4 regions of the Lactobacillus sp. UMNPBX15 genome follow, and region 3 is predicted to be linked to each of the others. Evidence: predicted binding sites of a transcription regulator. Region 3 holds the regulator's gene; each other region holds the start of a gene.
What was found. Region 3 encodes HrcA, which represses chaperone genes, less so after heat shock. Its sites were predicted from a motif close to TTAGCACTCNNNNNNNNNGAGTGCTAA; they were not measured.
Positions count from the first base shown of each region.

Region 1 (8,136 bases), on a different contig from region 3:
TATCGATATTATCGGTATAAGCATTTTGAGTAAAGAAATTATCAATTAGTTGTTTTTATAATAAATTATCTTGTAATGAATACTAAAAGCCACCTGCTGTCAAAACAGATGGCTTTTTCCATGATTAGTTATGTTCTAATAATTTCGATTAATATCACCCATGCTGGAACGCATTGCTTCATCAATATACTTAGAAGCTTCGTTATCAGCTTTATTCAGGGCGTCTTGAACATCTTTGTAGTTCATTTGATTAACAAGGTAGAATCTTAAGGCCTTGTTAACTAACTTATTGAAATCAACATTATTAATTTCATCATATTTTTCGATTAATTTATTAACATCACTGTTTAATTCAAAGTGCTTTCTTGGCATGTTTTTTCCACCCTTTTCTATAGTGATTATTATAGCATAACAGCGCTTAATCAATGGAGGACAAGGCATCTAGCATGTTGATTCGCTTGATCTTGTGATGGACAACAATTGCTAAAATAGCGGTGATAATAGCGGGAATTAGCGCAGAGAAGACGAAGTTCAACGGGTACATATTCGGATCGAACATCGCGACATCTGGTGGCAAACTAGTGATAATAAAGTGGTGTAGCCACCACCCAAAGCCAAAGCCTACGATAATTCCTAGTGCCGATAAGATGATTGTTTCGCGATAAATGTACATCGTTGTTTCATTATCGTAAAATCCTAGCACTTTGATAGTCGATAATTCGCGAATTCTTTCAGCGACATTGATATTAGTTAAGTTATAGATGACTACTAAGGCCAACATCCCTGAAATTAAAATTAGGATTAGAATGACTTCATTTAGACTACCAGTGAAACTGCTCAGCAATTTTCTATTTGATGAAGTTGAGACAACTGTTTCGATTGCGCCTGTTTTGATCATTTTTTGACTAATATGGCTGATATTTCCTGGGGAATGTTTGGCCATGGTTACTAAATAAGCATTAGTAGTAAATTTTTTGCCAGTTGCTTTGGCATATTCAGCTGGGCTCATAAAGATATAGTGACCGAGATACATTTCGCAGATTCCACTAACTTTGAACTTAAGTAGTTTCCCATGTTCATTTTTTAAGGAAATTGTTGAACCTTTATGAGCGTGCAAGATAGTAGCTAATTTTTCTGAAATGACTACACCATTATTTGACAAAACAAGTTTTTTCTTGCTTTGACGTTCTTGCAAATTGATAGATTTGCTAAAGTTTTTAGTTGATTGTGGCGCAATTAGCATTACATTTTCAGTTGCTCCAGTGCTATCAAGGTGTTTAGTCAATTGTTGATATTGTACAGCAGTAGTTTGCGTAACATCATGGCTGGTAAAAATTTTGTTTAATTTTTGTCGCTCAGTCGTGTTAACATGGCGATTTTTCAAAGCGATGACATCATTTTTTTGTACTTCAGAATATTGAATATTGCCAATTCCGTGTAGTGAATCACGAATACCAAATCCCATTACTAGTAATCCAGTACAACCAGCAACGCCTAGGATGGTCATCAGCATTCTGCTCTTATAACGGAAAATATTGCGGGCTGTTACTTTAGCTGAAAAGCTCATGTGCTTCCATAAAAATGGAATATATTCTAGTAAAATACGTGAACCATTTTTAGGTGGTTTAGGTAAAAGTAAAGCTGAAGGCTGTTCACGCAGAGTTTGAGCTAAAGTAATCATTGAAACGACGGTTGTTGCAAGTAGTGCAATCGTCAATGAAATTAATAGTGGTCCCCAAGCAAAATTCAGCTGGTAATCAGTTCCTAAGGTTGAGCTAGCTAAATAGGCCTTGATGATTAAGTTAGGCAAAAAGGTGTAACCTAAGCTAGCCCCCAGAATAACACCTAAAATTGCAGCTGAGGTGCTATAGAGCAAGAACTTAATGGCAATTGCTCCATTACCATAGCCTAGTGCTTTTAGCGTACCAATATTAGTCCGTTCTTCTTCAACAAAACGCATCATTGTAGTTAAGCTGACCAAAGCCGCTACAGCAAACAAGAAAACAGGAAAGACATTAGCCAAAACTTCAACTCGTTCAGAATCTGCTCGATAAGAAGCATAACCCTGACTTTCTTCACGGCTGTTGATTACGTAGTTAGGATAAGCAATTTTAAGCTTGTTTTGTCGTACTTTAATTTGCGCCGGGTTAACTACGATGCCACGTTTAAGTAATTGTTTAGCTGTAGCTTGCCGATATTGCTTTTGATACATGGCCCGATATTTGTCATATTTGTCGGCTCGATTTTGGTTTAAAGCAGTTTGCAATTTGGTTTGATCGTTATAAACACGGTTGCGGTAAGCTATGCTAAAGGGACTTAAATTGGCGGTATTTTTGAAAATGATTCGGGCAATTTGATAAACTGGTGCGGCGAAGGCGTTATGATTAGCAACCGCAATTCCAGTTAAATGGCCACTGCCAATGTTGGTTTGACCGATTTGATTTTTATCTAAGAACTCACTAGTTTTGACGAAGCCAACAATCTTGTAAGTCTTATTTTTTAAAATGCCAGGTTTATTAAAAGTAATGTTTTGCCCCAAGCGATATTTTTTCTGCAATAAATATGACAGTGCAATCTCTGTTTTATTCTTAGGAAAATGACCTTTAATCAATTCATAACTTGAAAGATTATCTGATTGAGAAAAGATGCGGAGCGTATCAGGTTGATTTTTAATTTTAACATCTTGAAAATAGCCGAAGGTAGCTTCTTTTACTTCCGGTAAATTCTGAATAGTAAGGCGATCAGTTGAATTAATGCCATAGTTTGAAGTGACGGTGACGTCAGCTAGGTTATGTTTAGCAAAAAAGTCTGCTCCTGTTGCTCGCATATCAGGACCAGCCATTTTTAAACCTGTAAAGGCAAAAGTCCCCAGTGCAATTAATAGAATAATGGCGATATAACGGCCAAGTGAATGAATGATTGCTTGCCAAGCATCTTTCCATAGAATAGTTTTTTGCATGTCGCCCACCTACCATTCAATTGTACTGATGTCAGCGGGATGTAGATTATGCTGGACTTTTTGAATACTTCCATCGTGAATACGGATGACCTTATCAGCAATTGGGGCAATAGCGGCGTTATGAGTTACAATCAAGACCGTCGAGCCATTTTGCCGGCTCATATTTTGCAAAATTTTTAAAATTCGTTTGCCTGTTTTATAGTCAAGGGCACCGGTTGGTTCATCGCACAAAAGTAAGGCTGGCTTTTTAGCGATGGCTCGGGCAATTGCCACACGTTGCTGCTCACCGCCTGATAGTTGAGCGGGAAAATTGTTTTCTCGTCGCCCTAGGTCAACATACTGCAAGGCATCATCGGCGCTCATCGCATCAGGGACAATTTGAGCAGCTAATTCAACGTTTTCTTTTGCTGTTAAGTTGGGAATCAAATTATAAAATTGAAAAACAAAGCCAACGTCGTTGCGCCGATAGGTAGTTAATTCTTTAGCGTTATATTTTGCAATATTTTTCCCGCTACAATTACATCGCCACTTGTATTTGGCTCCATTCCGCCTAAAATATTAAGCAAAGTAGATTTTCCAGCTCCTGATGAGCCGAGAATAATGACTAGTTCGCCTTTATCGATAGAAAAAGTAATGTTCTTATTGGCATAGATGGTTGTGTCACCAGATTGGTAAATTTTAGTATTATTTTTTAAGTTAATGTAAGCCATCATAATCAGCTTTCTAGTATAGATGTATAATTAATAATTGTTTTAATTAACTTTATTCAATCATATTTATAATAAATAGGTAAAGGAAATACCATGGTAAACAGAATCACAAATATCTTTCTTAAACTAAGAAGATTGGCAATCTTTAGAATTTTTCAGCGAACGTTGGTTATGCTGATGCCGATCGCGGTAATTGGGGCATATTTTAAGTTGTTCAGAGATGCCTTTTTTTCGCCCGATAGTTTTATTTACAATATTTTTAATTTTGATATCACTTTGCCAGATCGTTTTTGGTATGCGGGAGCATTTGTCAGTCGGGGGATGGTTCGGGTAACCTTCGGCTTATTTGGTATTTATGCGGCTTATTTTGCGGCACGTTATACTGCGCGTTTATACCGTAAAGATTCAACCATGGCCGGGATGACGGCTGTCATCGTTATCATGTTTTGTGCTTATGCCAATAATTTAGCTAATAATGCCAGCGATCATTCACCATTTTCTTCCAGTGTTTTAAAAATTAATGCTGTCTTGCTGGCCTTGTTAATTGGCTATGGTGTAGGGCAAATTTTTCATTGGCTAGGAAAGGAACACAAGCCAGTCGATTTTGAACATGCCGCTAGAATTAAGGAAAGAGCCTGGAATGCGTTTATCCCGACAATATTTGCAATTTTTTGTGGGATAGTTCTGGGGATTATAATTTATGAATTTCAAATCAAATTTTTGAATTCTAGTACTTTTAAAGGCCTAGTTACTCAAATACAGGAATCAAATAATATTTTGTTAATAGCTTTACTGACTATCCCAGTCTTTTTACTTAGCTGGATGGGAATAGGTTATCCTCTAGCTTCTTTGTCAACTACTTCTAATAGTATTTCAGCAGCAGCTAACTTAAATTTTGCCTTAAAACATGGGAGTGCTTGGAATGTGCCATATAAGTATTTGGGTAGTTCTTTGTTTTATCCTTATGCAGAAATGGGTGGTGCGAGTATTGTTTTAGCGATGATTGTAATTATCCTAATTTATAGTAAAAATAAGGATAGTGAAAATATTGCCAAGGTTAACCTGCTTCCAGCAGCTTTTGGCTCAACTGGAGGCATGATGGTCGGGATGCCGATTATTTTAAATCCATTGTTACTGCCGGCGATTGTGATTATTCCAATTATTAATATTCTACTAGCCGCTGGAGCAATTTTTTGCCATTTAATTCAACCTTGTGCTTACCCCGTTTTAAGTGGGACACCAGGAATTTTGGTCTCTTTCTTTGGTTCCAATGGTGACTGGAGCAACTTGGTATTTTCTATTTTGTTATTCATTTTAGATATAATAATGTTTATTCCAACTATGAAATTAGGTTTGCGACTTGAAAGGGGACTAAAGGATTATGAAGAAAAGAATGATTAATTTAGTTCAAAATCCTAATTTTAAATGGTTGGCAATCGTCTTAGTCTTATTAGTAGCTTTGGCTGTTCCGGGTTATTCTTGGATGAAGGCTGATAACCACGCTAGAGCTGAAAGACGCAAATCGCTTTTGTCACCAGTAATTATGATTCCAGGTTCTAGTGCAACGACTGAACGTTTTAACCAATTAGTGAAGCAGCTAAATCAGAACACACCGACTAAGCATAGCGTGCTTAAAATTAAAGTTTCAACGAATGGAACGCTATCATATTCAGGCAAAATCAATAAAAACGACAACGAACCTTTCATTATTGTCGGTTTTGAAAATAATCACGATGGTTATAGCAATATTAAGAAGCAAGCCAGCTGGTTTGATCAAGCCTTTTATGCCTTATCAGAGAGCTATAAGTTTAATAATTTTAAAGCCTTTGGGCATTCTAACGGTGGCTTGATCTGGACCTATTGGTTAGAACATTACTACTGTTACTATTCTGATGAAATTAAAATCAAACGTCTGATGACGCTAGGAACGCCATATAATTTTGGTGAAAAAAATATTAATCATAAAACGCAAATGCTAGAAACCTTTATCAAGAACAAAGATAAACTACCGAAAAACTTGATTGTTTATTCCTTATCTGGTGGAAAAAATTATGAGTCTGATGGAATTGTACCAGAAGCTAGCGTAGCAGCCGGAAAATATATTTTTCAGAATCAAGTCAAGAGCTATACTGCAATGACAGTAACGGGTGTAGAAGCGGATCACTCGGATTTACCTCAGAATAAGCAGGTAATCAAAGTAATTAAACAGTATTTGCTTGAGCCGAGAAAGTTGAGCGAACCGCAAAATACTGGACAAGCAAAAGGGCAATAATAGAGGTAGGCAGAAATAGTTTATGGTAATAAACTTATTCTTATCTGTGGAAAACTTCCTTAAAATTCAACAGTTTTAAGCAAAATAATCATCAATTTTTGCCCATCTTAAGAAATTCTTTATAATTTGTGAAGCACTACAAATGTTTATATTACAGCATTTGTGGTGCTTTTTTAATAAAAATCACAAAAAATAAAGAAGATGTGGAAAACTTTTGCTTTTTAGCTTGCAATCTGTGGATAACATGATATACTATTAAATGTAATGAGTTAGCACTCGATAAGCTAGAGTGCTAAAGACGTAAATTTGAGATAGGGAGTGTTGCACATATGGCATACTTTGACAATGACTTTGATAACTTATTTAACGAATTGAACAGCTCATTCTTTAATGATGACTTCGGCACTAGAAGAAATAGCAAAGGCAGTTCAGGTTCAATTCCAATTAATTACTCCAGCAGCATGGGTGCTGCACCACAAACAATTCAACAGAACCCACAACAACCCAATGAAAAGCCAATTGGTGTTGACTTAGTTGAGGAAGCTAAGAACAATAAATTTGACCCAGTAATTGGTCGTGATGAACAGATCGATAACGTAATTGAAATTCTTTCAAGACGTAAGAAGAACAATCCTGTTTTAATCGGACCTGCTGGTGTTGGTAAGACTTCTATTGTAGAAGGTTTAGCTGAAAGAATTGCTTCAGGCAATGTACCAGCTAAAATGGCTAACATGCATATCATTTCAGTAAACATTAATGACATGGTTGCTGGTTCAAGTCTTCGTGGTAGCTTTGAAGAAAGATTAAAGAAGGTTATTGATAAGGCTAAGAGCGATCCTAACATTGTTTTATTCATCGATGAAATTCACAACATCGTTGGTGCTGGTTCTACTGATTCAGAAAACAACAATGGGGATGCAGCTAACATCTTGAAGCCAGCTTTGGCAAGTGGTCAATTGAAATTAATTGGTGCTACTACTACTAGTGAATTCCAAAGAATTGAAAAAGACCCAGCTTTATCACGTAGATTCCAAGCTGTTCAAGTTCCAGAACCATCTACTGATGTAGCTGTTAAGATTTTGGAAGGCTTAAAGAAGAAGTACGAAGACTACCACCACGTAAAATACAGTGACGACAGTCTTAAATTAGCTGTTGAATTATCAGAAAGATACATTCAAGGCCGTTACTTACCAGACAAGGCTATCGACTTGATGGATGAAGCTGGTGCTAAAAAGGCATTGCTTGTACAACCAACTGATGAAAAGAGCTTAAAGAACCAAATCTCAGCTCTTGAAGCTAAGAAGACTGAAGCTGCTAAGGCAGAGGATTACGACAAGGCTTCAGAAATTAAGAGTAAGATTGCTGAACTTGAGAAACAACTTAAGAATGTAGATTCTAAGAATACTCCAGAAGTAACTGAAAAAGACATCTACGCAATTATTGAACAAAAGACTAAGATCCCAATGAGTGAACTCCACGCTGATGAAGCTCAAAAGAACTTGGACTTAGCTAAGAAACTTAAGAAGAATGTTATTGATCAAGACAGAGCTATCGATGTAATTACTGACGCTATTGCTCGTAAGCAAATCTTCAAAGACAGCGACAGACCTACTGGTTCATTCTTACTCACTGGACCTACTGGTGTTGGTAAGACTGAACTTGCTAAACAATTGGCAATTCAATTATTTGGTAACAAGGAACACTTAATCCGTTTGGACATGAGTGAATACCAAGACGAAATGGCAGTTAACAAGTTGATCGGTTCAGCACCTGGCTATGTTGGCTACGGTGAAGGTGGTCAATTAACTGAAAAGGTTCGTCACCAACCATACTCATTGATTTTATTTGATGAGATTGAAAAAGCTAACCCACAAGTCTTCAACGCATTATTGCAAATTATGGATGACGGTCGTTTGACTGACGCACAAGGTAGAACTGTTTCATTCAAGGATACTATCTTGATTATGACTTCAAACGCCGGCTTCTCAGACAAGTTGCTTGAAGATGGCAAGGTTGACCAAGACAAGTTAATCTCAGCCCTTGAAAACTACTTCAGACCTGAATTCTTGAACCGTTTGGACGCAATCGTTCCATTCAACTCACTTACTGAACAAGACATGGGCAAGATCATCAACATTTACTTGAAGAAGATGTCTCATGTTCTTGCTAAGAAGGGTGTAACGGTAGAAGTTTCA
Region 1 is NZ_PCYV01000006.1:16,756-24,891, reverse strand. Features, by position in the region: gene CP366_RS02870 (polysaccharide biosynthesis protein) at 1-33, shown strand, start outside; gene CP366_RS02865 (hypothetical protein) at 136-372, opposite strand; gene CP366_RS02860 (ABC transporter permease) at 419-2,959, opposite strand; partial or broken gene CP366_RS02855 (ABC transporter ATP-binding protein) at 2,969-3,669, opposite strand; gene CP366_RS02850 (PTS sugar transporter subunit IIC) at 3,763-5,070, shown strand; gene CP366_RS02845 (alpha/beta hydrolase) at 5,051-5,941, shown strand; gene CP366_RS02840 (ATP-dependent Clp protease ATP-binding subunit) at 6,271-8,136, shown strand, end outside.
Region 1: the regulator HrcA is predicted to act here: its motif matches at 6,211-6,237, upstream of CP366_RS02840 (ATP-dependent Clp protease ATP-binding subunit).

Region 2 (8,136 bases), on a different contig from region 3:
ACTTCAAAACGTAGCCGATTACGACTAACTGAATTATCGCCCTAATCACGCTAATTAAAATATCCTTGGTTAGTCCTAACTTTTCTTTCGCAGAAATTCCAATGGAAACTAACACCAGTGCAAAAGCTAATACTAACGACCAGTTGCTAACTACAACATTTTTCATTCGATTATTCCGCCTTTTTTTACTCTTAAAATATTGCTTGCTTCATCAATTTCACTTTGATCATGTGTAACTTGAATAATTGTCACGCCTTTCTCAGAAACATCCTTAATCAAATTATGTACAATATCTTTACTTTGATTATCAAGCCCGGTAGTTACTTCATCTAATAGCAATATCTTTGGTAAAAATATTATGTTTCGAATTAACGCAACTCTTTGCTTTTCACCACCTGATAAAGCAGTAATCTTTTTATCTAAAAAATCAGCAGAGAGATCAACTTGATTAAGTAAATCAGCTATTTGCTTGTCATTTACATCTACTTTTCTGATTTCATACGGGAAAATCAAATTATCTCTTACTGTTTGCCCAAATAAAGACGGCTGCTGAAAACAATATGAAACTTCTCTACGATATTGAACTGGATTTAAGGAGCTAATGTTTTTTTCTTGATATAGAATATCGCCTGAATTAGCACTAATTAAATTTGCAATCAATCGTAAAATCGTACTTTTTCCTGCACCTGATGGGCCAATTAAGGTTAGAAAATCGCCTTTATTAACCTTAAATGATACATCTTGCAATATTTGTTTTTTATCTGCACTATATTGGATATGTTTTAATTCTAATATTTTCATTCTTTTGCCTAACTAAATAACTCATTTTTCTAATTATACAACTAAAAAAATAAAGGAAATCCAATATTTTCATTGAATTTCCTTTATTTAAATTAATATCGATAATGATTACTTAGTCAACTTTTGTTTACTTTCAAGTAATTCAGCACGTTGAGCTAAGTTCATGTATAACTTGTTGTTGTAGGTTGCGATACCTTCAATTTCACGACCAGTGTGGTATTGGTAAGTATCCTTAACTTCACCATCAGTTGCAATCTTAGCAATTACGTCATTGAATGCAAGGTAGAAGTTATTGTTCTTGGCATCATAAGTAAACCCTTGAGTGTATGTGTTTGCTACAATGCCACCCTTAGTTGCACCTACCATAGTTGGATACCAGTTATCGCCTTTGCGGTTGAATTCCCAGTATTCAGTTTGGTCTTTTTCTTTATTATAAAGAGTTGTGTAAAGCTTGTGATCATTTACAACAACACCATTATTGAAGTAACGACCGTCTGAATCACTACCGTTCCAGCATTTAATAGTCCAAATCTTGTTAATGTACATATCGCTCTTCCGAATTTGGATTAACTCTTCAGACATATTGCTCTTGTATGAAACCTTATTATTGTTATTTAGAACGTAAATGTATTTATCAGTTGAGCCCATTGCTTGACCGTGACCAATTGGAATATATGGACTAACTTTAATGTTCTTAACGTAAGAATTGAACTTCTTTTGGCTCATATCAAGTAAGTATTGTCCGTTAAATGCATTGGTTAAATGGTTAAGATTATATCCTACAATATGACCATTGCTAATCAGGGTACTACTTAATAAACTAGTGTACAACCAGCCATTTGACATGGTAATTCCTTCAGGAATATGACCTACACGGTTAATATAGTCATCATTTTTAATGTCACGGTAAACACTTAATAAAACTGGTTGGAAGAAGCGAGTAGTGAAATCTAATTTTCCGCTTTCACTATCATAAGCATGCTTATTCTTATCAGGAGTAAAATCAGTCTTAGTTACATAGTTAGCAGAACTTCCGTAGTAAGTCTTCCAGGATTTCAAATCGCCGTTAAATGGCTTAGCTTGGACGCTATCAGCATCAGCAATTCCTTCCTTAGTACTCTTTCTGACAGTTACCTTAACAGTTGCCTTTGCTTTACCATAGCTATATTTAACATTATAGGTACCTGGAGTTGAGCAATCGATTGCATCTTCTGAAATCTTAATATCTGCTGTATCAATTACAGTACCCATATAATTGGTTACATAACTTACTGCATCAGTTGGATCAAAATCGTAGTGACTATTTTGTACTAAACTGATAGTCTTTGGTACAGCGATAGCATCTCTTGTAAAGTAGTTTTGGTTAACATAACCAACTTTACGACCATTTACATAAATACGCCAATAAGTTGCATCCTTTGTCTTAATTCTCTGGTCAGATTGAATATGAGCATATTGATAATCGCTAGCATCAGCAATCTTACCGCTAGGTTTACCATTACTAATCTTTTTATAAACAGGATAATTCTTATTGCTACCTACTTTAACCATTAAGTCATAAGAAGTACTTGTTTGAGCTGGTCCCTTCTTCGCACTGGAATCAGTCTTAGCAGTATCTGTATTACTATCAGTAGTTTTAGAATTATCTGCAAATACTGCATTTGTAGAACCAATTAACAAACCAACACCCAGTGCTACAGCTGAAGTAGCAGTTAAAATTTTATTTGAATACTTCAAACCTATCCTCCGTATCTTATATTTTGCATTTTACTTTTATATTATAATATATAAACACTGTTAGCTAAAATACATTTTTATTACCATTGTTACCATTGAGCTTCTTTATTTGACACTTTCATTACGAAGTGATTTAATTAGCACTGTACTTGAAAGAGTGCTAATTAATACGAAATCAATTAGGAGGCAAATTTATGCTAGTACCTACAGTTATTGAACAAACTGCTCGTGGTGAACGTGCTTATGACATTTACTCACGCTTATTAAAAGACAGAATTATCATGCTTAGCGGTGAAATTAATGACCAAATGGCTAACTCAATCATCGCTCAATTACTCTTCCTTGATGCTCAAGACAATACCAAGGATATTTCACTTTATATCAACTCACCAGGTGGTGTAATCACCTCCGGCTTAGCTATCATGGATACCATGAACTTTATTAAGTCAGACGTATCAACTATTGCAATTGGTATGGCAGCTTCAATGGCTTCTATCCTCTTGACTAGTGGTACTAAGGGTAAGCGTTTTGCACTTCCTAACTCAACTGTTTTAATTCACCAACCATTAGGTGGTGCTCAAGGTCAACAAACTGATATCCAAATTGCAGCTAACGAAATTTTGAAGAGCCGTAAGAAGATCAACGAAATTTTGCACGAAACTACCGGTCAACCTTTGGAAAAGATCCAAAAGGATACTGAACGTGACAACTACTTAACTGCTGAAGAAGCCAAGGAATATGGTTTGATTGACGAAATCATGGTTAATAAGAAGAAGTAATTAATTATTAAAAATTATTCACACTCTAAAAGGAGCTTGCACTCATTGTGCAGGCTCCTTTTTCTTATTCTCTTAAACTCTCAGCTAACTCATGTAGTTTCTTAAATCGGTGATTAACTCCTGACTTCGAAATCGGACCATCCGGAATTTGATTAGCTACTTCCTTTAAAGTTAATTCTGGATGCGCCAATCTAAAACGCGCTAAAACTTGCAATTTCTCTGGTAGATCATCTAAGCCGTTTTCTTGTTCAATCAGCTGGATGTCTTCTACCTGCTTAGCTGAAGCTGAGGCTGTTTTTTTCATATTCGCGGTATCACAATTAACCAAGCGATTAACCGAATTTCGCATATCTCGCATAATACGCAAATCTTCAAAGTTAAGCATTGCATTAAGTGCACCCACTATATGCAAAAAGTCGCCAATTTTTGCGGCTTCTTTTAAATAAACAATATAGCCTCTTCTACGTTTAGTTGCTTTAGCATTTAAATAAAAATAATTATTCATCAACTTACATAAATCCTCATTATGGTCCTCATAAGTTGAATAAATCTCCAAGTGATAACGACTCGTTTCTGGATTATTGACACTACCTCCGGCTAGAAATGCACCGCGTAAATAGGACATTGCTCCTTCACGTGAAGTCATAATTCTCTGAGGAATTCGCGTTACCAAACCTTTTTCAGGATCCCAGATTTGTAAGTTTTCTAGGATTTCTTGTACCTTCTGATTCAATCGTACCAAATATTGATTATTTTTTTTCAATTTCATCTTGCGCGAGACAATCAGCAATGGCTCAATACCATAAGCAATCTTAATCAGCTTAAAAATTCGTCGAGCAATCGCAGGATTTTCTGTAGTGATATCCAGGCTAAATTGATGATCGTGCAAGTTTAATACACCATTCATTCGCAAAAAAGCAGCTAACTCTGCTTTGGCATGCTCTGGATGCACCTCAAGCGAAGTTAGCTCCTTTTTGACTTCACTAGCATAACTAGCCATCATTTTCCTTCATTCTTTTACGTGACATTGATTCAAATGCCAGATTAATAATTTCTTTTCCTACCTTTTCACCATCATGAAATACCAATCCATGACGTTGATCGATAAAGTCATCAGTAATGACACGGCAGTTTTGCTTTCTTAAGCCTTCAAAGTCATTCTTAACAGGCTCAAGATAAGCATCATAATCTTCTGGGTGAAATTTGCTCATATCAATTTTGGCACCATTAACCAGAGCGGTATTGATATAATTTCCACCTAAGTGATCGTTAATTACCTGTACGTGTTCCGCATCACTAAAGTGATCTGTCTCACCACGCTGAGTCATGATATTGCAAATATAAATAACCTCGGCGTCAGTCTCACGCACTGCTTCACCTAAATTAGAGATCATTAAGTTAGGTAAAATTGAAGTAAATAAACTACCTGGCCCAAGTACGACTGCATCAGCTTGCATAATCGAAGCCAGTACTGGTAAAACAGCTCTAGGCTCTTCATCCGAATCAGTATCGGTCACCCAGACACGCTTAATCCGCTTATCTTTAGATGTGATTTCAGTTTCACCAGACTCCGTAGTTCCATCCACGAATTCTGCGTTTAAAGTCAATGGTTCATTGGAAGCTGGAAAAACATGACCATCAATTTTCATCATTTTTGACAAAGATTGAACTGCATCAAAGATATTGCCATGCATTTCATTCAATGCCGCAATAATTAAATTACCGATTGCATGTCCTGAAAAAAAGGAATCGGATGAATCAAATCGATACTGAAAAATATTCTTTTCTTCCTGAGGTAAGTCACTAAGTGATACCAAAACATTACGGATATCACCAGGTGGAACTACGTTAATAAAGTTACGGATTGAACCAGATGAACCGCCGTCATCTGAAACCGTTACGATTGCAGTAATTTCCGCGTTTTGATCTTTTAAGGCATTCAAAATAACTGGTAAACCCGTACCGCCACCAATTACGACTACACGGGGACGTCTGCCTTTAATCACGCGAACAATCCTTGTTTCTCCATATGGCATAGGTGCGCACCTACTTTCTAATATAACGACTCACTTCACGGTGAGTAATATCGACTGGATATTTTTTAGCTAAATCTCGTGCCAACTGTTGGGCAATTGAAACACTCCGGTGTTGACCCCCAGTACAACCAATTGCAATGGTCAACTTTTCCTTCCCCTCTTTGATATATCCAGGGATAGCTGTTTCAAGCAAATCAAGCAATTTTTTATAAAAGACCTGTGTTTCTTCTTTGTTCATCACATAGTCAAATACACGCTTGTCCAGTCCCGTAAATGGTCTTAATTCTGAAATATAAAATGGGTTAGGCAAAAAACGCACATCCATTACAATATCTGCATCAATTGGCATCCCATACTTAAAGCCAAATGACATCACTTCAATTGAAAATGGTTGCCGCTTGCGATCACTAAATGTATTGATTAATTTTTGCTTTAATTCCTTAGTCGACAAGTTTGACGTATCGATAATATAATTTGATCTATTTTTAATTGGCATTAAAATACGACGTTCTTCTTGAATGCCATCAAGCAAGCGACCTTTGCCATTATTGGCTAAAGGCGGAAGACGCCTTGTTTCTTTATAACGAGCAACCAAGACATCATCGGAAGCATCCAAAAATAGGATAGTAGCTTGCACATTGCCATTATCTTCAAGTGAATTAACTTCATCCAATAAATCGCGATAAAATGTCTTAACTCGTAAATCAATTACTACGGCTACCTTATGAAAGTCATTGGAATTATTAATTAAATCCCAAAAACTACCTAATAAAGTTGGAGGAAGATTATCGACTACAAAGTAGCCCATATCTTCTAAGTCATGAGCGACCACAGTTTTACCTGCTCCGCTCATGCCTGTGACTATTAATAATTGTTTTTTCTCATCAGCCATACTGAAATCCTCCTCTTTACAAATTATATCATACCGGGTGTGTCATAATTGTGCAAAAAAAAGAAGCCTTTCGGCTTAAATTTTTATCAAATATTAACGGTGCATAAATGCAACCACAATTTCATTAATGCCAAAGACTAATAACCAGAATGCAACTAACCATACTAAGCTTAAGGCTGCGATTACTGGATTAATAATTAAGAAGAAGGCAATAATCAAACTTAAAATATTCAAAATCAAGTTAAATACAAAGTATCCGGTTGAAAATGCACGTAAGTGCCATGACCAAGCAATACCTACAATTGAATCAACAAAGAACCAGATTGCAAATAAGTAAGCGATAGTCAAACCACCAATATCATATGAGCAAATGAACAAGATACCGATAATGATATCTAATACACCTGACACAATTGCTACCCAACTACGTGAGAAAAATTCACGAAAGCGTGAGTAAGCAGCCAACCATACAATACCTTGAACGATTGATACAATAGCAAAAATCAAGACAAATGCATGCAACCCTTTAGCTGGGTGACGTAATAACACGAACGCAACTACGACCATTAAGATACCGGCAATAAATGCGCCCCAGTCAAAGCCGCGATTATCTCTAGAACTAGAAAAAATATCCATTTTTATTCCTCCTTGCAGACTATTTTACACTTATTCAAGGTTAATAAAAACTATTGGCTATTGTCTTCTAGCCTATTTTTTTGCTTCTTTTGTTAGTTTAGTATCGCGTTCTAAGACTGGTTTCAAATACTGACCAGTATAGCTTTCTTTAACTTTCGCTACTTCTTCTGGCGTACCGGTAGCCACAATTTGACCACCACGTTCCCCTCCTTCAGGACCTAAGTCGATCAGCCAATCTGCATTTTTAATTACATCAAGATTATGCTCAATAATTAAAACCGTATTGCCTTCATCTACCAACCGCTGCAAAACTTCTAATAAACGCTTGATATCATCGGTATGCAAACCGGTAGTTGGTTCATCAAGAATATAGAAATTTTTACCAGTAGAAAGCTTTTGCAATTCAGCAGCTAATTTCATTCTTTGAGCTTCACCACCAGATAAAGTTGTAGCGGATTGACCTAATTTCACATAGCCCAAACCTACATCAACGATAGTCTGGAGTTTACGCTGAATCTTAGGAATATTTTCGAAAAACTTAGTTGCTTCATTAATCGTCATATCAAGCACTTTAGCAATATTCTTTCCCCGATAAGTTACTTCCAATGTTTCAGAATTATAACGAGTGCCGTGACAAACCTCACATGGTACATATACATCAGGCAAAAAGTTCATTTCAATCTTGATAATTCCATCACCATGACAGGCTTCACAACGTCCACCTTTGACGTTGAACGAAAATCTTGCTTTAGTATAACCACGCAATTTTGCTTCATTAGTTTGAGCAAATAAGGTTCTGATATCATCAAAAACACTAGTATAAGTTGCAGGATTACTACGTGGTGTTCTACCAATAGGGCTTTGATCGATATCGATGATTTTTTCAATATTCTTGTAACCCTTGATTGACTTATACTTACCTGGCTTAGTTGAATTATTGTTTAATTTTTGGGCTAAAGCGCGTTTCAAGATCATATTAACCAAAGTAGATTTACCAGAACCTGAGACACCACTGACCACAATAAATTTGCCCAACGGAAAATCAACATTAATATTCTTTAAATTATTTTCTTGAGCTCCAGTAATTGTAATCTTTTTACCATTGCCTTTACGACGCTTCAATGGAACCGGCACAAATTTTTTACCAGACAAATATTGCCCCGTTAAAGAATCAGGATTCTGCTCTATTTCTTTAGGAGTTCCTTGTGCCATAACTTTACCACCGTAAACACCGGCACCAGGTCCCATATCAACC
Region 2 is NZ_PCYV01000001.1:88,721-96,856, forward strand. Features, by position in the region: gene fetB (iron export ABC transporter permease subunit FetB) at 1-166, opposite strand, end outside; gene CP366_RS00495 (ATP-binding cassette domain-containing protein) at 163-801, opposite strand; gene CP366_RS00500 (SH3-like domain-containing protein) at 910-2,538, opposite strand; gene clpP (ATP-dependent Clp endopeptidase proteolytic subunit ClpP) at 2,733-3,317, shown strand; gene whiA (DNA-binding protein WhiA) at 3,382-4,317, opposite strand; gene yvcK (gluconeogenesis factor YvcK family protein) at 4,310-5,353, opposite strand; gene rapZ (RNase adapter RapZ) at 5,364-6,245, opposite strand; gene CP366_RS00525 (HdeD family acid-resistance protein) at 6,339-6,881, opposite strand; gene uvrA (excinuclease ABC subunit UvrA) at 6,954-8,136, opposite strand, start outside.
Region 2: the regulator HrcA is predicted to act here: its motif matches at 2,676-2,702, upstream of clpP (ATP-dependent Clp endopeptidase proteolytic subunit ClpP).

Region 3 (8,136 bases):
TAATTGAAATGATGCATACTAGGCCAAAAGAATATATTGGCACGGGACTATTTGGTTATAGCACAGATAGTTATGATGCAACTGGAACTGTTTTAAAAGAAAAAAAGTTGATTCAGCCTTTTTCTGGTGCAGAAATTCAAGAAAATATGAATAAATTTGTAGGAGAAATTGTTCAAGTGCCTCCAATTTATTCTGCTGTTAAAGTGAATGGTAAACATCTTTATGAATATGCGCGTGAAGGAATTGAAGTCGAGCGACCTCAGAGAAAGGTTGAAGTCAAACAATATGATCTAACTAAAGAACCAGTTTTTGATATAAATACTGGGCAAGAAAGCTTTGATTTTAAGATTAAATGCAGCAAAGGCACTTATGTTAGATCGTTAGTTAATGATCTAGGTGAAAAATTAGATTGCCCCGCAACGATGACTTATTTGAGAAGAACAGCTAGTTCTGGCTTTGATATTACACAAGCAGTAAAATTAAAGGAGATTGAAGAGAATCCGGAAAAGGCCACTGAACTTATACAGCCGATTGATGCATTTTTTAAGGAATACACTCAGGTTGATTTAACTGAAGAAAAGTGGCTTAAAGTTAAAAATGGAGCAGGTATTTCGCTTGAAACTAATGCGAAAAAAGTTGCACTACGATACAATAAAAAGGTGAAAGCAATTTATGAAAAAAAAGGAAAGCTTTATCGCCCAAGCTTAATGCTGTTGCAAAATGAATAAATGAAATGAAGGAATTAGCTGTGAAAATCGTTCATTTAACATATCCTGTTAAGGAAAATATTTTATCTACTAGAATTGTGCTTGCCCTTGGCTTTTTTGATGGGGTTCATTTGGGACATCAGCGCTTAATTAATCAGGCTAAAGAAATTGCATTACAGAAGAAATTGTCATTAGTTGTGTTGACCTTTGATCGACATCCTAAGGAAGTTTATGAGTCGAAACGAGATTTTAAATACTTAGAAACTTTGGAAGAAAAAGCTAACAAAATGGCGGAATTAGGAGTAGATTATTTGGCTGTTTTACCATTTACTAAAAATTTCAGTCAAATTTCTGCACAAGAATTTGTCGATAATGTAATTGTCAGATTAAATGCTGATACCGTTGTTGCTGGCTTTGATTACACTTATGGTCCTAAGAATATTGCAAATATGGCTAATTTACCCCAATTTTCCAAAGGGCGTTTTAATATTGTAGTGATGCCAAAGCAAACTTTTAACGGTAGAAAAATTGGCTCAACTGAAATTCGTCAAGCAATTAAGGATGGTCAGATGGAATTAGCCACTGAATTAATGGGGCACCATTATGTAATGAGTGGTATCATTGGGCATGGTAAACGAAATGGTCATAAGCTAGGCTATCCAACAGCTAATTTGATTTGGGCAGAACATAAGGTGATTCCTAAAATTGGAGTTTATGCTACCAAGACTAAAGTAAATGGTAAGTGGTATAACTCCATGACTAGCGTTGGCTATAATGTAACCATTAATCAGGACAAGAAGATATATATTGAATCTAATATTTTTGATTTTAATGAAGATATCTATGGTAAGCCAATGAAGATCAAATGGTATAAATATACCAGAGGTGAGAAAAAATTTGCCGGATTACCTGAACTGAAAGAGCAACTTGAACGAGATGAGCAAGAAATTAGGGCTTATTTTAAGCAAAAGGGTTAAGAAGCTACGTACTTTGAAAAAAGTGCGTATTTTTTTGAATAAAATTAGCAATCTACTTGATTTAGTGCTAATTTCTGGTATCATATTAACTGTTAGCACCTGAGAGATGTGAGTGCTAAAAGTGAGGGCGATATAATATGTTGACCGAGCGTCAAGAGCTTATTTTAAAAACAATAATTACAGACTTTACACAAAGTCATGAGCCAGTAGGTTCAAAGACCGTAATGAAGCAGTTGCCAATTAAAGTTTCAAGTGCAACGATTAGAAATGAAATGGCCGTGTTGGAAGAGCAGGGGTTAATTGAAAAAACTCACTCTTCAAGTGGTCGAATTCCTTCAAGCGAGGGCTATCGTTATTATCTTGATAATTTAGTTGAGCCGTTGCAATTACCAGAGTCTGTTTATAATACAATAGGAAGCCAATTAGATCGACCTTTTCATCAAGTAAATGAAATTGTACAAGAAGCTGCACGAATTCTGTCAGATTTAACTAACTATACCGCATTTGCGGAAGGACCTGAAAGTCATGATGTTAGAGTCACAGGATTTAGAATTGTACCGCTGTCTCAACGACAGATTATGGCAATTTTGGTTACAAGTGATGGTAACATTCAAAATCAGGTATATGCTTTGCCACATAATATTCACGGCGAAGAAATTGAAAAGGCTGTCCGCATGATTAATGATCAGTTAGTCGGAAAGAGCCTAAATGAAATCAACGTTTCGTTGCTAAGTGAATTAGCTAAAAACGAATTAGGCGGCGAACATGTGACTGAATTGCTTAGTTTAGTTGAAGATGTCGTAAAAGATGCAGCTAGTGAGCAGATGTATGTGGATGGACAGATTAATTTGCTCAATAATACTTCTGAACATGATGTAAATGACATTCGTTCTTTGTACGAGTTGATTGATCATAATAATCTGTTCACTAATTTAATGGATGCAAAGGTGGATCCAAAGTCTGGAAATTATCCAGTAAAGGTTAAGTTGGGATCTGAATTACCCAATGATTTATTAAAAAATTATAGTTTGCTGACAGCTGAGTACAGTGTTGGCTCCCATGGTAAAGGAACTATTGCTTTACTTGGGCCAACGAATATGCCATATTCACAAATGATTGGGTTGCTTGAATATTTTAGAAATGAACTAGCTAAAAAGTTGCTTGATTATTACGGCAAGTTTCAATAAAGGAGGTTAGCCGTGAGTAAAGAAGAATTTCCAAGTGAAAAAAATCTAGAGCAAAAAGAAAAGACTTCTGAGCCTAAGGCTAAAAAAGAAGCCGATAAAGGTGAAGAAAAGAAGCAAGAAAAAAATAAACAAGATCAAAAATTAGCTAAAGAATTAGCTGATTTAAAAGATAAGAACAAGGATCTTGAAGATAAGTATTTGCGTAGTGAAGCAGAAATTCAAAATATGCAAAATCGCTACACTAAAGAACGTGCTCAATTAATTAAGTACGAATCTCAAAGCTTAGCGAAGGACATTTTGCCAGCAATGGACAATTTGGAAAGAGCCCTAAGCGTTGAGGCCGATGATGATGTGTCTAAGCAGTTAAAGAAGGGCGTGCAAATGACCCTGGATGCACTTGTGAAGGCAATGAAAGATCACGGTGTAGTTGAGATTGAGGCTGATGGCGTTAAATTTGATCCGACATTACATCAAGCTGTTCAAACAGTAGCAGCTGAGAATGATGATCAAAAAGATCACGTTGTTCAGGTTTTACAAAAAGGATATCAATATAAGGATAGAACACTAAGACCAGCAATGGTTGTAGTTGCTCAATAAGAGAGGAAGCTAATATATGTCAAAAGTTATTGGGATTGACCTTGGGACTACTAACTCAGCAGTTGCAGTTCTTGAAGGTAAAGAACCAAAGATTATCACTAATCCAGAAGGTAACCGGACTACTCCTTCAGTAGTTGCATTTAAAGATGGTGAAATTCAAGTCGGTGAGGTAGCAAAGCGTCAAGCTATTACCAACCCTAATACCATTGTTTCAATTAAGCGTCACATGGGTGAAGCTGATTATAAGGTTAAAGTTGGTGATAAGGAATATACACCACAAGAAATTTCAGCATTTATTTTACAATATATTAAGAAATTCTCAGAAGATTACTTGGGTGAAGAAGTTAAGGATGCTGTTATTACTGTTCCTGCTTACTTCAATGATGCTCAACGCCAAGCTACTAAGGACGCTGGTAAGATTGCTGGTTTGAATGTGCAAAGAATTATTAACGAACCAACTGCTTCAGCATTAGCCTTCGGTTTAAATAAAGACCAAGATGAAAAAGTCTTAGTATACGACCTTGGTGGTGGTACTTTTGATGTTTCTGTATTGCAATTAGGTGATGGTGTCTTTCAAGTATTGTCAACTAATGGTGATACTCATCTTGGTGGTGATGACTTTGATCACCGTATCATGGATTGGTTAATTAAGAACTTTAAGGATGAAAATGGTGTTGATTTGTCGAAGGACAAGATGGCAATGCAACGCTTAAAGGATGCTGCAGAAAAAGCAAAGAAGGACTTGTCAGGTGTATCAAGTACTCATATCTCACTTCCATTCATTTCTGCTGGCGAAGCTGGTCCATTACACCTTGAAGCAGATTTAACTCGTGCTAAGTTTGATGAATTAACTGCTGACTTGGTAGAAAAGACTAAGGTACCATTTGACAATGCATTGAAGGATGCAGGTCTTACTGTTAATGACATTGACAAGGTTATTTTAAATGGTGGTTCTACTCGTATTCCAGCTGTTCAAAAGGCAGTTAAGGAATGGGCTGGTAAGGAACCTGACCATTCAATTAACCCTGATGAAGCTGTAGCTATGGGTGCAGCAATTCAAGGTGGTGTTATCTCAGGTGATGTTAAGGATATTGTTTTACTTGATGTTACCCCATTGTCACTTGGTATTGAGACCATGGGTGGTGTCTTCACTAAGTTAATCGACAGAAACACTACTATTCCAACTTCAAAGAGTCAAATCTTCTCAACTGCAGCAGATAATCAACCAGCTGTAGATGTTCACGTATTGCAAGGTGAACGTCCAATGGCTGCAGACGACAAGACTCTTGGCCGCTTTGAATTAACTGATATTCCACCAGCACCACGTGGTGTTCCTCAAATTCAAGTTACCTTCGATATCGATAAGAACGGTATTGTAAATGTATCTGCTAAGGATATGGGTACTGGCAAGGAACAAAAGATTACTATTAAGAGTTCATCCGGTTTATCAGATGAAGAAATTAAACGTATGCAAAAGGATGCTGAAGAACACGCTGATGAAGATAAGAAGCGTAAGGAAGAAGCAGACCTTAGAAACGAAGTAGATCAATTAATCTTTACTACAGATAAGACTTTGAAAGATACTAAGGATAAGCTCTCTGATAGCGATCGTAAGCCAGTTGAAGATGCTCTTGAAGCTTTGAAGAAAGCCCAAAAGGACAACAACTTGGATGAAATGAAAGAAAAGAAAGATGCTTTATCCAAGGCTGCTCAAGACTTAGCTGTTAAGTTGTATCAACAAAATGGTGGTGCTGCTGGTCAAGCTGGTCCACAAGCAGGTCCTCAAGGCCCACAAGGTGGTAATTCAAATAATGGCAACAACGGTGATGCCCAAGATGGTGAATTCCACAAAGTAGATCCAAATAAGTAATGGGTTTATAATTAAACAAAAGGAGAAAAGAACTACCCATTGAGTAGTTCTTTTCTTTTGAGAATACAAGGAGTTCAAATAGATGGCACAAGAAGATTACTATAAAGTACTTGGCGTAGATCGTGACGCCAGTGATCAGGAAATAAGTAGGGCATATCGTAAATTAGCCAAAAAATATCACCCAGATTTAAACCATGAACCTGGAGCTGAAGAAAAGTATAAGCAGGTTAACGAAGCCTATGAGGTTTTGCACGATAAGCAAAAACGTGCGCAGTATGATCAATTTGGTTCTGCTGGTGTAAATGGTCAAGGTGGCTTTGGTGGTGGAGCTGGTCAAGGCTTTGGCGGTGCCGGATTTGATACTTCTGGCTTTGGTGATTTTGGCGATATCTTTGGCGATATTTTTGGTCAAGGCCGTCAACAGAGGGTTGATCCAACTGCACCACAACGTGGCCAAGATTTGGATTATCAATTGACAATTGATTTTATGGATGCCATTAAGGGCAAAAAGACCCAGGTCAGCTATACTCGAAGCGAAACTTGTGAGACTTGTGGCGGTAATGGTTGTGAAAAAGGTACACATCCAATTACCTGTGATAAATGTCATGGAACTGGTTATATGACAATTACTCAACAATCAATGTTGGGCATGATCCGTCGTCAAACCACTTGTGACAAATGTCATGGTCGTGGTGTGATTATTGAGCATCCATGTAAAACCTGTGGCGGTAAAGGAACAGTTGACCGTAAGAATACTATTGAAGTGGATATTCCAGCGGGAATCGACAATGGTCAACAACTTAGATATCAAGGCCAAGGCGAAGCAGGTATAAATGGCGGACCATATGGTGATTTATATATTAACTATCGAATTAAACCATCTAAAGATTTTGAGCGTCGTGGCCAGACTATTTATACAGAAGTACCAATCTCATTTGCTCAGGCTACTTTAGGAGATGAAATTAACGTTAAGACTGTGCATGGTGATGTAAAGCTAACTATTCCAGCTGGTACGCAACCTAATAAGAAGTTTACTTTGCGTGGACAGGGTGTGCCATATCTTCGTGGTAATGGCAATGGTGATCAAATTACTACAGTTAATATTGTTATTCCAAAGCACATTAATGATAAGCAAAAGAAAGATTTGACCAACTTTGTTCATGATGGTGGTGGCAATATTACACCACAAGAAAAAGGATTTTTTGAACGCTTAAAAGATAAGTTTAATATGTAAATGCTAAAAAAGGTTTCTACTTTGTCGGTAGAAATCTTTTTCTATGAAAAAATATTATTTTATTTTGTTTTGTTTAGAAGATAACTGTTTGCTTTTTTTAAGATTAATTGAAGTTCTTTGTAGCTGAATTCTTTGTAATTTTGTGCAGCCAGACATTTTTGAGCTTCATCATAACTTAACCAGGCACTTTGACGAATTTCGCTTTCTTGTAGTTTAATTTGTTGTCCTTCAATAAATTCTGCTAAAAAGAAAGTAACCTCTTTTTGGCGATTTTTTGTTAAATGGTATGTATCAACTTGATGAAACGTAAAGTCAAATTTAGGGTTAAGACCCACTTCCTCATAAACTTCTCTTTGTGCAGCGTCCTCATTAGATTCTGTTCCTTCTAAATGTCCTTTAGTAAATCCCCAAGCACTTGGAAATTGTTTATAAGGTTGACTTTGAATCATTAGATATTCTAGTTGTGATTTCTGTTTGCGCCAGATGATAGCACCGGCTGATTTTTCAGTTATCATCATTAAACTCCTTGTATTATTAAATTTGGAAATTATTATGCTACAATTTCGTGATTTTATCTAGCTTTGCTATAATAATTATTACATAGTAAAGGGTGAACGATTTTATGGATTTAGAAAAATTAAAAGACTATCAAAAACATATTCGAAATTTTGCGATCGTGGCACACATTGATCACGGTAAATCAACTATTGCTGACAGAATTTTGGAATTAACTGATACTGTTAGTCAGCGTCAACTTAAGAATCAAATGTTAGATGATATGCCGCTCGAACGCCAACGGGGAATTACTATCAAGATGAACTCTGTTGAAGTTAAATACCATGCTGAAGATGGTGAAGACTATATTTTCCACTTAATCGACACACCAGGGCACGTAGACTTCTCTTATGAAGTATCACGCTCTTTGGCTGCTTGTGAAGGGGCTTTGATGGTAGTTGATGCTTCTCAAGGTGTACAAGCTCAAACTTTAGCTAACACCTATCTAGCAATTGATGATGATTTGGCAATTTTGCCAGTTATCAATAAGATTGACTTGCCATCAGCTGATGTTCCTAAAACAAAGGAAGAAATTGAAGAGATGCTCGGCTTAGATGCTTCTGAAGCTGCTGAAGTTTCAGGTAAAACTGGTCAAGGCATCAAGGATATGTTGGAAAAAGTGGTTAAGGACATCCCGGCGCCAGCTGGTGATATTGAAGCACCACTGAAAGCCTTAATTTTTGATTCAAAGTATGATGATTATCGTGGTGTGGTAATGTCCGTTAAAATTGAAGATGGCATGGTTAAGGCAGGCGATCGGATTCAAATTATGAATACCGGTAAGGAATATGAAGTTACCGAGGTTGGTGTTTCAAGTCCTCATCCAATTAAGAAGGATGTCCTGATCGCCGGGGATGTAGGCTACATTACTGCTAATATCAAGTCAGTTCGTGAAACTCGGGTTGGTGATACGATTACTCAAGCAGATAATCCTACTGCAGAAGCTCTGCCAGGCTATCGTCAAATTCCACCAATGGTATATTCAGGTATGTATCCTGTTGATAATCGA
Region 3 is NZ_PCYV01000016.1:8,427-16,562, reverse strand. Features, by position in the region: gene truB (tRNA pseudouridine(55) synthase TruB) at 1-728, shown strand, start outside; gene ribF (riboflavin biosynthesis protein RibF) at 734-1,684, shown strand; gene hrcA (heat-inducible transcriptional repressor HrcA) at 1,822-2,871, shown strand; gene grpE (nucleotide exchange factor GrpE) at 2,884-3,468, shown strand; gene dnaK (molecular chaperone DnaK) at 3,485-5,338, shown strand; gene dnaJ (molecular chaperone DnaJ) at 5,421-6,572, shown strand; gene CP366_RS05285 (bis(5'-nucleosyl)-tetraphosphatase) at 6,632-7,087, opposite strand; gene lepA (translation elongation factor 4) at 7,195-8,136, shown strand, end outside.

Region 4 (8,136 bases), on a different contig from region 3:
AAAAATTGATTTCCACACTTATGCTGGTGAGGTTAAAGCTATTCGTAACGTTTCCTTTCACCTAAATAAGGGAGAGACGCTCGCAATTGTAGGAGAATCAGGTTCAGGTAAGTCGGTTACTACCAGAAGTATTATCGGTCTGTTAGCACGAAATGCTCAGATTGAAGACGGCGAGATTGATTTTCACGGTAAAAATCTGCTTGACTTATCAGAAAAAGAAATGCAGAAAATTCGTGGTAACGAAATTTCGATGATTTTCCAGGATCCAATGACTTCGCTTGACCCAACTATGAAGATTGGGCAGCAAATTGCGGAGCCATTAATCAAACATAAGGGTGCCTCTAAGAAAGAAGCTTGGGCTAAAGCCTTGGAAATGATGAAGGCCGTGGGAATCCCAAATGCAGAAGAACGAATTAATCAATATCCTCACCAGTTTTCAGGTGGGATGAGACAAAGAATCGTGATTGCGATTGCTTTAATTTGTGAGCCAGAGATTTTGCTGGCTGATGAACCAACTACAGCTCTAGACGTGACTGTCCAAGCTGAAATCTTGGACTTGATGAAAGACTTGCAAAAGCGGGTTAAGACCTCAATTATTTTCATTACGCACGACTTGGGCGTGGTGGCCGGTATGGCAGATAGAGTAGCTGTAATGTACGCTGGTGAATTCTTAGAATTCGGTGGTGTTGATGAAATTTTTTATGATCCACAGCATCCATATACTTGGGGCTTAATCAATTCAATGCCTACTTTAAACAGTGATACTTTGGAGTCGATTCCAGGTACGCCTCCTAACTTGCTTGATCCGCCCAAGGGTGATCCTTTTGCACCAAGAAATAAGTATGCCATGAAGATTGATGTGGAAAGAAAGCCACCATTTTTCAAGGTAACTGATACTCACTATGCTGCAACCTGGCTTTTAGCACCAGGTGCACCTAAAGTGGAACCACCAGCTGAAATTACACGTCGCTGGAAAAAATATAACTTGATGAAACAAGAAGATAAACTGCCAGAGGTTAACTAGTCGCGGTAAAGGAGATTTTTATGCCAGAAAAAAAGAAAATTTTGGAAGTAAAACATCTAAAACAATACTTTAAAAATGGTCGTAATGTCACCAAGGCTGTTGACGATGTAAGCTTTAATATCTATGAAGGTGAAACTTTCGGCTTGGTAGGTGAATCTGGTTCTGGTAAGACAACTACTGGGCGCTCAATTTTGCAATTGTATAAGCCAACTAGTGGCGAAGTGATTTTTGAAGGCAAAAATGTAGCAGATTTAAAAAGTCGTGCAGACAAACTAGCTTTTACACGGGATGCACAAATGATCTTTCAAGATCCTTATGCTTCACTTAATCCTAGAATGACTGTTGAGGACATTATTGCTGAAGGATTAGATATTCACCATTTGGTTAAAAATAAAGATGAACGAACTGAGAGAGTAGAGGAATTATTGGAAACTGTTGGCTTAAATGCAAGTCATGCTAGCCGTTTTCCACATGAATTCTCAGGTGGTCAGCGTCAAAGAATCGGGATTGCTCGCGCCTTAGCCGTAGAGCCAAAATTTATTGTTGCAGACGAACCTATTTCAGCTCTAGACGTATCAATTCAAGCTCAAGTAGTTAACTTGATGATTGAATTACAGAAAAAGCGTGGTTTAACTTACTTGTTCATTGCCCACGATTTATCAATGGTTAAGTTTATTTCTGACCGAATTGGTGTAATGCACTACGGTAAACTACTGGAAGTAGGTCCAGCCGATGACGTCTATGATCGACCACTTCATGATTACACGAAGAGTTTGATTTCTGCAGTGCCAATTCCTGATCCAGAAGTTGAGCGGAGCCGGACAAGGATTCCTTATGACGCTCAAAAAGAAGAAATGGACGGAAAACAACGCTCAATGCATGAAATTCGTCCAGGACACTTCGTACGCTGCTCTGACGATGAAGTCAAGCATTACGAAGAAGTAGCGGCAAGCTACGAAAATTAGATACCAAATCTAATGCAACTCTCTCTATATTAATATTATATTTATGCTAAAAAGGCGATCCGATATGGATCGCCTTTTTATATGATCATTGCTCGTTAAGCTAATGAATCCCATGCTGGTAGGTCAGTGATTGGACCTTCAGCGAGCTTCTTTTGGTTTTCAGTTAAGTACTTCTTGTGGACTACAACTTCGTAAACATAGTCCTTAAACCATTCATTATTCATGACGTAGAAGCCTTTAACACCAGATTTATCGCCCCATGAGTTCTCAACTTTCCATTGACGAACTTCGCCGTTGTCTTCATCAACACCAACTAAAGTCATGGCATGTGACACTTGACCGACGCCGGTCTTTAATCTGTCTGCTTTAGACATTTTAAGGTCAACGCCGAATAAGTCATCTAACTTGTATAAATTAGTGTCAAGGTAACCAGTCTTACGGTCCATTTGACGTAAAACATCGTTACCAAACCAAACAGCTTCGCCGTCTTTTAATTGAGCGATAGCAGCGCTGGACAAGTATTCCATTGGTACATTCAAAAGCTTAATTCTCAGTGAACCTTCAATGTTGTCTTCAGCTGGTAGACCATAAAGCTTGTTATAGTCATGGTCTGGAGCATTGGTTAAAACAACATAATCATCAAAATCGACATCGCCCATGTACTTATGCAAGAATTCAAGTGGAGTAAGGTTCTTTTCTAAATGATATTTCTTATCATCATCACGATATTCAAGATCGAAAGTCTTAGGTGGTTCACCTACTGCGATAGCAGTCATTTGGTAAACTTCGCTTAAAAATTTTTCGCGAACCTTTTTAATTTCATCATCTTTGCCGTATTGCTTCAAGTGGCGCAATACTAAAGCATCCTTCTTTAACTTATCGCCTAAAGCAGTCGCAAAACCAGTAGTATCATTGGTGTTAAAAGTTTCTGGCATTGCATATGAAGGAACAACACCATATTTTTCAACTAAAGCGGCAGCCATTTGGAATTGTCCACCATCACTACCAGCAAAGTCTAAGTCAGCCTTAACTTGACGTGAATCAAGTGGCATATCAGCACTGTCTAAGATTCTGTTGTAGAACATGTTGGCACGTTCAATCTTGTCCCAGAAAAAGTTGTAAGCTTGTGAGAAAGTGAAATCTTTAGCCTTGTATTTTTTACCAAAAGCATGACGTAAAACGTTCAAAGTTGCGAACAACCAGCAACGACCTGAATGCTTTTGATTAGTAACGTTGTTGGTGTCAAGTTCGGTTGAGAATACTCTGGTTAATTGTCCTTGAACACGGTCGTTATAAGATGCTTCAAGCACACCACTGCGTTGAGCTGCACGAGCAACGACTTTATTTTCAGGTTTTTTATTAAATTCGGCAGAGAACTTTTCTAGTTCTTGCACAGTTAATTCATGAGCCATAAAAAATCTCCTTTTTAATTTTATAATTTTTTTCTAAACTAACTCTATTTTAAAGCAAAATACAAGCGGGTTCAATTAGAACTCGCTTGTAGAGAATTATTAATCCGTTAACTTATTAGACCTCTTGCATAAACCTAATAAATTAATCAATTTTTATAGAATTGCCATCATCGCCGGCAGTTTCCTTTGGCAAAGTGATGGTCAATACACCATTATCATACTTTGCATGAATCTCACTTGCAACTACATTTGGCAATCTGTAGCTTCTAGAAATACTGCCCTCACTTCTTTCCTTATGAATGATATTTCTATTTTTATCGCTAGTGTCCTTAAATGATTTTCTTGTGCCGCTGACATTTAACGTACCGTCATTATAGTTAACGTTGATATCCTGCTTATCCATGCCAGGCATGTCAATCTTAACTAGATAGTCCTTATCAGTTTCTGCAACATCAGATTGCATAATGTTTTCAATTTCATTATCGTCAAAGAAGTTTCTTGGAAAACCAAACCAATCATTCATTGCATCCATCATGTCGTTGCGCCGATTCATCATATCGTTTGCCATAAATAAAACTTCCTTTCATTTTTGTATTTGCTTAATTAGAATATAAGGAAAAGATCAACTCATTTCTTGATCTCTTTTCTCCTTACACTGTTTATTGTAGTCGCTTTTTATAGAAATGACACAAATTAGCACTCAAAAATGCATAGTGCTAATTTTAGACTGATAACGCTGCTACAATAACATTCTGAGATTGTAGATAATTATTACGTATAGAAAAATAAAGAAAGTTTGTGAAATAGAAATGGTATATTTTCAGAAAATGACTCCAGAAGGCTATCAACAAATTGAGGATGAAATTGCTCGATTAAAAAAAGATCGGCCACGTAGAATTAAAATTTTGCAGGCTGCACGAGCTTTAGGTGATCTTTCGGAAAATACTGAATATACTGAAGCAAAACGTGATCTAGGTCACTTACAAAGTCGTCTGCGTTACCTAGGCAAACAATTAAAGTATGCCGAAATTGTTAAAGCTGAAGATGATGGTAAGGTTGATCTAGGAAAGACCGTTGTGCTTAAGTTTGATGACGATGATGAAACAGAAGAATACAAAGTAGTTGGGCGAATGGAAGCGGATCTTGCTGCTGGCAAGGTTTCTTTTGATTCTCCATTGGGTCAAGCAATCATGAAAAAGGAGGCTGGTACAACAGCAACGGTGGCTGCACCAGCAGGTGAATATCAAGTAACGATTGTGGAAGTTAAATAAGTTGAGAACTATAATAAACTGTCTTTTTCTGGTATAATATGGGTTTTGTAGGATACAATTCAGAGTAGGAGTGAAGAATTTGAATACGCCACAATCAAGAGAGGGTAATGTGATCCGCTATGCCGTTTATTTAGCTGGCTATGTCGCTGTGTTTGCAGTAGTAAAGCTAGTTACTAGAAAATCTCCGGTTCATATTTGGGATTTGATTTTATTCGGCTTAGTTGCAGCCATGATTCTGTTGTTTTATGTTTATCGTTTCAATCGAGAGCAACGCTTTTTTGCCCGTGATTTTAAACTTCCATGGTTGGGCAGTTTGTCAACTGTTGTTCTATTAACATTAGTGATTACAGTTACACAGATTTCGATTTCATACTTACAATCATATGGCAGGATTAGTCATTATGATTTCCAATTGATATATGCCAAAAGTGAATCAGTTAACATGTTTTGGTTTTTAATCGTTGTCCAAGGAATTGTATTACCAATCCTACAAGAATTTTTGGCGACTGGCTTTTTGTTCAATTATGCTTTTCGGCGAAATACTAAGCAAGTTGCAATTATGGGGATCATTGTTTCAGGTCTGATTTATAGCTTACTGAACTTTCAAAATTCAGTAGTACTCTTTATTATTGATGCAATTTATGGCATGGTGTTTGCTTGGAGCTATATGTACACACAAACATTATTGATGCCAATTTACTTAGCTGTAGTTAGTGGCGTACTTACAGTGATTATGATTTAAAAACAAAAGGATGAGAAAAATTCTCATCCTTATTTTTGTATAAAAAAAGCGGATAGCGTGAATCGAACCCGCATCTACAGCTTGGGAAGCTGTCGTTCTACCATTTAACTATACCCGCAATATGTTTTTATTTTAGCATTTTTTCTATTTGAAGATCAACACTTTTACGATCAATTAAGCTGGTAAAATTTTGAAAAAGCCAGCGGCGTAGTTCGTTGGGCATAACAACTAGAGGCATTCTATTATGGATTGGCGCCATATCTTTGTTAGGCGCGGTAGTAACCATTGAAAAATAATCCTGATCATAAATACCTGCAATTAAGGTAAGTGGTTGATTAGTGCGGAAGGCGTAGCGATCATGGTATTTACGACCGTTTTCAGCAATATGGGTAGTTTTAGCGTATTCAAAGAATTTTTCGGTTAAGATTAAGCAACGTTGCTTGGCAAAGGATTTGTCCCACATTGAAGGCGCTGAATCATAAAATCGCTCAATTCTAGCGTTAAATAATGGCTTTTTTGGATCAACGGGACTTGGATAGCCCCATTTTTTGTTGCTTAATTGCAATTGACCATTTTGATAAAGCAAAACAGGTGCTACTTGGTTAGGAAAAATATCTTGTGCTTGAATGTCAAAATTTGGTGTAACTAAGGGCAGGTCAAGATCGCTTTTGAGATATTGTTGAATTTGTTTTAAATTAGGTAAACGAAACTGGTTGCACATACGCATTTCCTTTCTTTAGGGCTAGTTTAATCATAGCCTATTTTTTGTTAAAATTAGGTAATTAAACAATTAATATTAATAAAAAAATAAACTTAAAAATTAGAAAAGAGCAAAAAGATGGCGAAAGAAATTTTATTAACTGGTGACCGTCCTACTGGTAAGCTGCACATTGGTCACTATATCGGTTCATTAAAGAATAGAGTAAAATTACAAAATTCAGGTAAATATGATCCATATATTATGATTGCGGATACACAGGCTTTGACCGACAATGCTCGTAATCCGGAAAAAATTCGCAATAGTTTGATCCAAGTAGCTTTAGATTACTTAGCTGTTGGTATTGATCCAGCTAAATCAACTATTTATGTTCAATCACAAATTCCTGCTCTATTTGAATTGACTGCTTACTACATGGATTTAGTAACTGTGGCTCGGCTTGAAAGAAATCCAACTGTTAAGACAGAAATTAAGCAAAAAGATTTCAAAGACTCTATTCCAATTGGCTTTTTAAACTATCCAGTTTCTCAAGCTGCTGATATCACCGCTTTTAAAGCAACCGTTATTCCTGTTGGAGATGACCAGGAACCAATGTTGGAACAAACACGTGAAATCGTTAGGACTTTTAACCGTGTTTATAATTGTGATGTTTTGGTTGAACCTAAAGGTTATTTCCCACCTAAAGGTCAAGGACGTTTGCCAGGACTTGATGGTAATGCGAAGATGTCAAAGTCACTTGGCAATGCGATTTATCTTGCTGATGATGCAAAGACAGTTCAAAAGAAAGTTATGTCAATGTACACGGACCCTAACCATATTCACGTTGAAGACCCTGGTAAGGTTGAAGGTAACACTGTCTTTACATATCTTGATGTCTTCGATCCAGATAAGGACAAGGTGGCAGAACTTAAGGCAGAATACCAAAAGGGTGGCTTAGGTGACGTTAAGATTAAGCGTTACTTAAACAAGGTCCTTGAAGCAGAGCTTGCACCAATTCGTGAACGTCGCGAAAAGTTTGCTCAAGATGAAGATGCGGTTTATGAAATGCTTCTGGAAGGTTCAAAAAAGGCTAATAAAGTGGCTAATGCAACACTTGAACAAGTCCGTGACGCAATTGGTTTGAACTATTTCAAGAATAGATAAGGCTGAGGTAAAGTTATGCACGATCGAATTCCTTGGAAACAATATTTTATGATGCAGGCGCTAGTAATTGCGCAACGCTCTACTTGTAATCGCGCATTAGTTGGTAGCGTCTTAGTAAAAAATAATCGGATTATTGGCACTGGTTATAATGGTTCCGTTTCAGGACAACCGCATTGTGACGATGTGGGTCATCAAATGGTTGATGGTCACTGCGTTAGAACTATTCATTCAGAAATGAATGCGATCATTCAGTGTGCTAAGTTTGGTGTTTCTACAGAAAATACTGAGATTTATGTGACACATTTTCCTTGCTATAATTGCTGCAAATCCTTGTTGCAGGCAGGCGTGAAAAAAATTAACTATTATTTTGACTATCGCGATAATCCATTGGCGATGCAACTACTTCATGATAGCGAGGTGCCTTATGAACAGATTAAGATTAATCGCAAATACGTGGAAAGCTTGGCCCATAAACTTGAAGAAGACGAGAATTAATTTAATTTGGTTAATGGGACTAGTAACTGTATTTTTAATAACGACAGGATTTGTCCAGCCAAATATTGAAGATCATGCTCATATTTTAGATAAAGAAACTCGCACTTTGGTTACGGAAAAAAATAATCGCTATTTTCAGACTAAAGAACAACCGCAAATTGTCGTTATAACGGTTAAAAGGCTGAATAAGTTAACACCTAAGATGCTAGATCATTCTAAGCGAACGGTCTTTATTGTGGTAGGACAGAAAGGTAAAAAGCGTAATGTGCAAATTTATTCAACTAAAGATTTGCATAGTGCCTTCACCGAGGTCGCTCGGGGCAATATCTTGCGTGCTGAAGTAGATAAATTGCGTAGTCAAAATAA
Region 4 is NZ_PCYV01000010.1:10,101-18,236, forward strand. Features, by position in the region: gene CP366_RS03985 (ABC transporter ATP-binding protein) at 1-1,024, shown strand, start outside; gene CP366_RS03990 (ABC transporter ATP-binding protein) at 1,045-1,989, shown strand; gene CP366_RS03995 (C1 family peptidase) at 2,085-3,401, opposite strand; gene CP366_RS04000 (Hsp20/alpha crystallin family protein) at 3,544-3,969, opposite strand; gene greA (transcription elongation factor GreA) at 4,211-4,672, shown strand; gene CP366_RS04010 (CPBP family intramembrane glutamic endopeptidase) at 4,752-5,414, shown strand; tRNA gene CP366_RS04015 (tRNA-Gly) at 5,462-5,532, opposite strand; gene CP366_RS04020 (SOS response-associated peptidase) at 5,542-6,135, opposite strand; gene trpS (tryptophan--tRNA ligase) at 6,253-7,275, shown strand; gene CP366_RS04030 (deaminase) at 7,291-7,770, shown strand; gene CP366_RS04035 (TPM domain-containing protein) at 7,784-8,136, shown strand, end outside.
Region 4: the regulator HrcA is predicted to act here: its motif matches at 4,095-4,121, upstream of CP366_RS04000 (Hsp20/alpha crystallin family protein).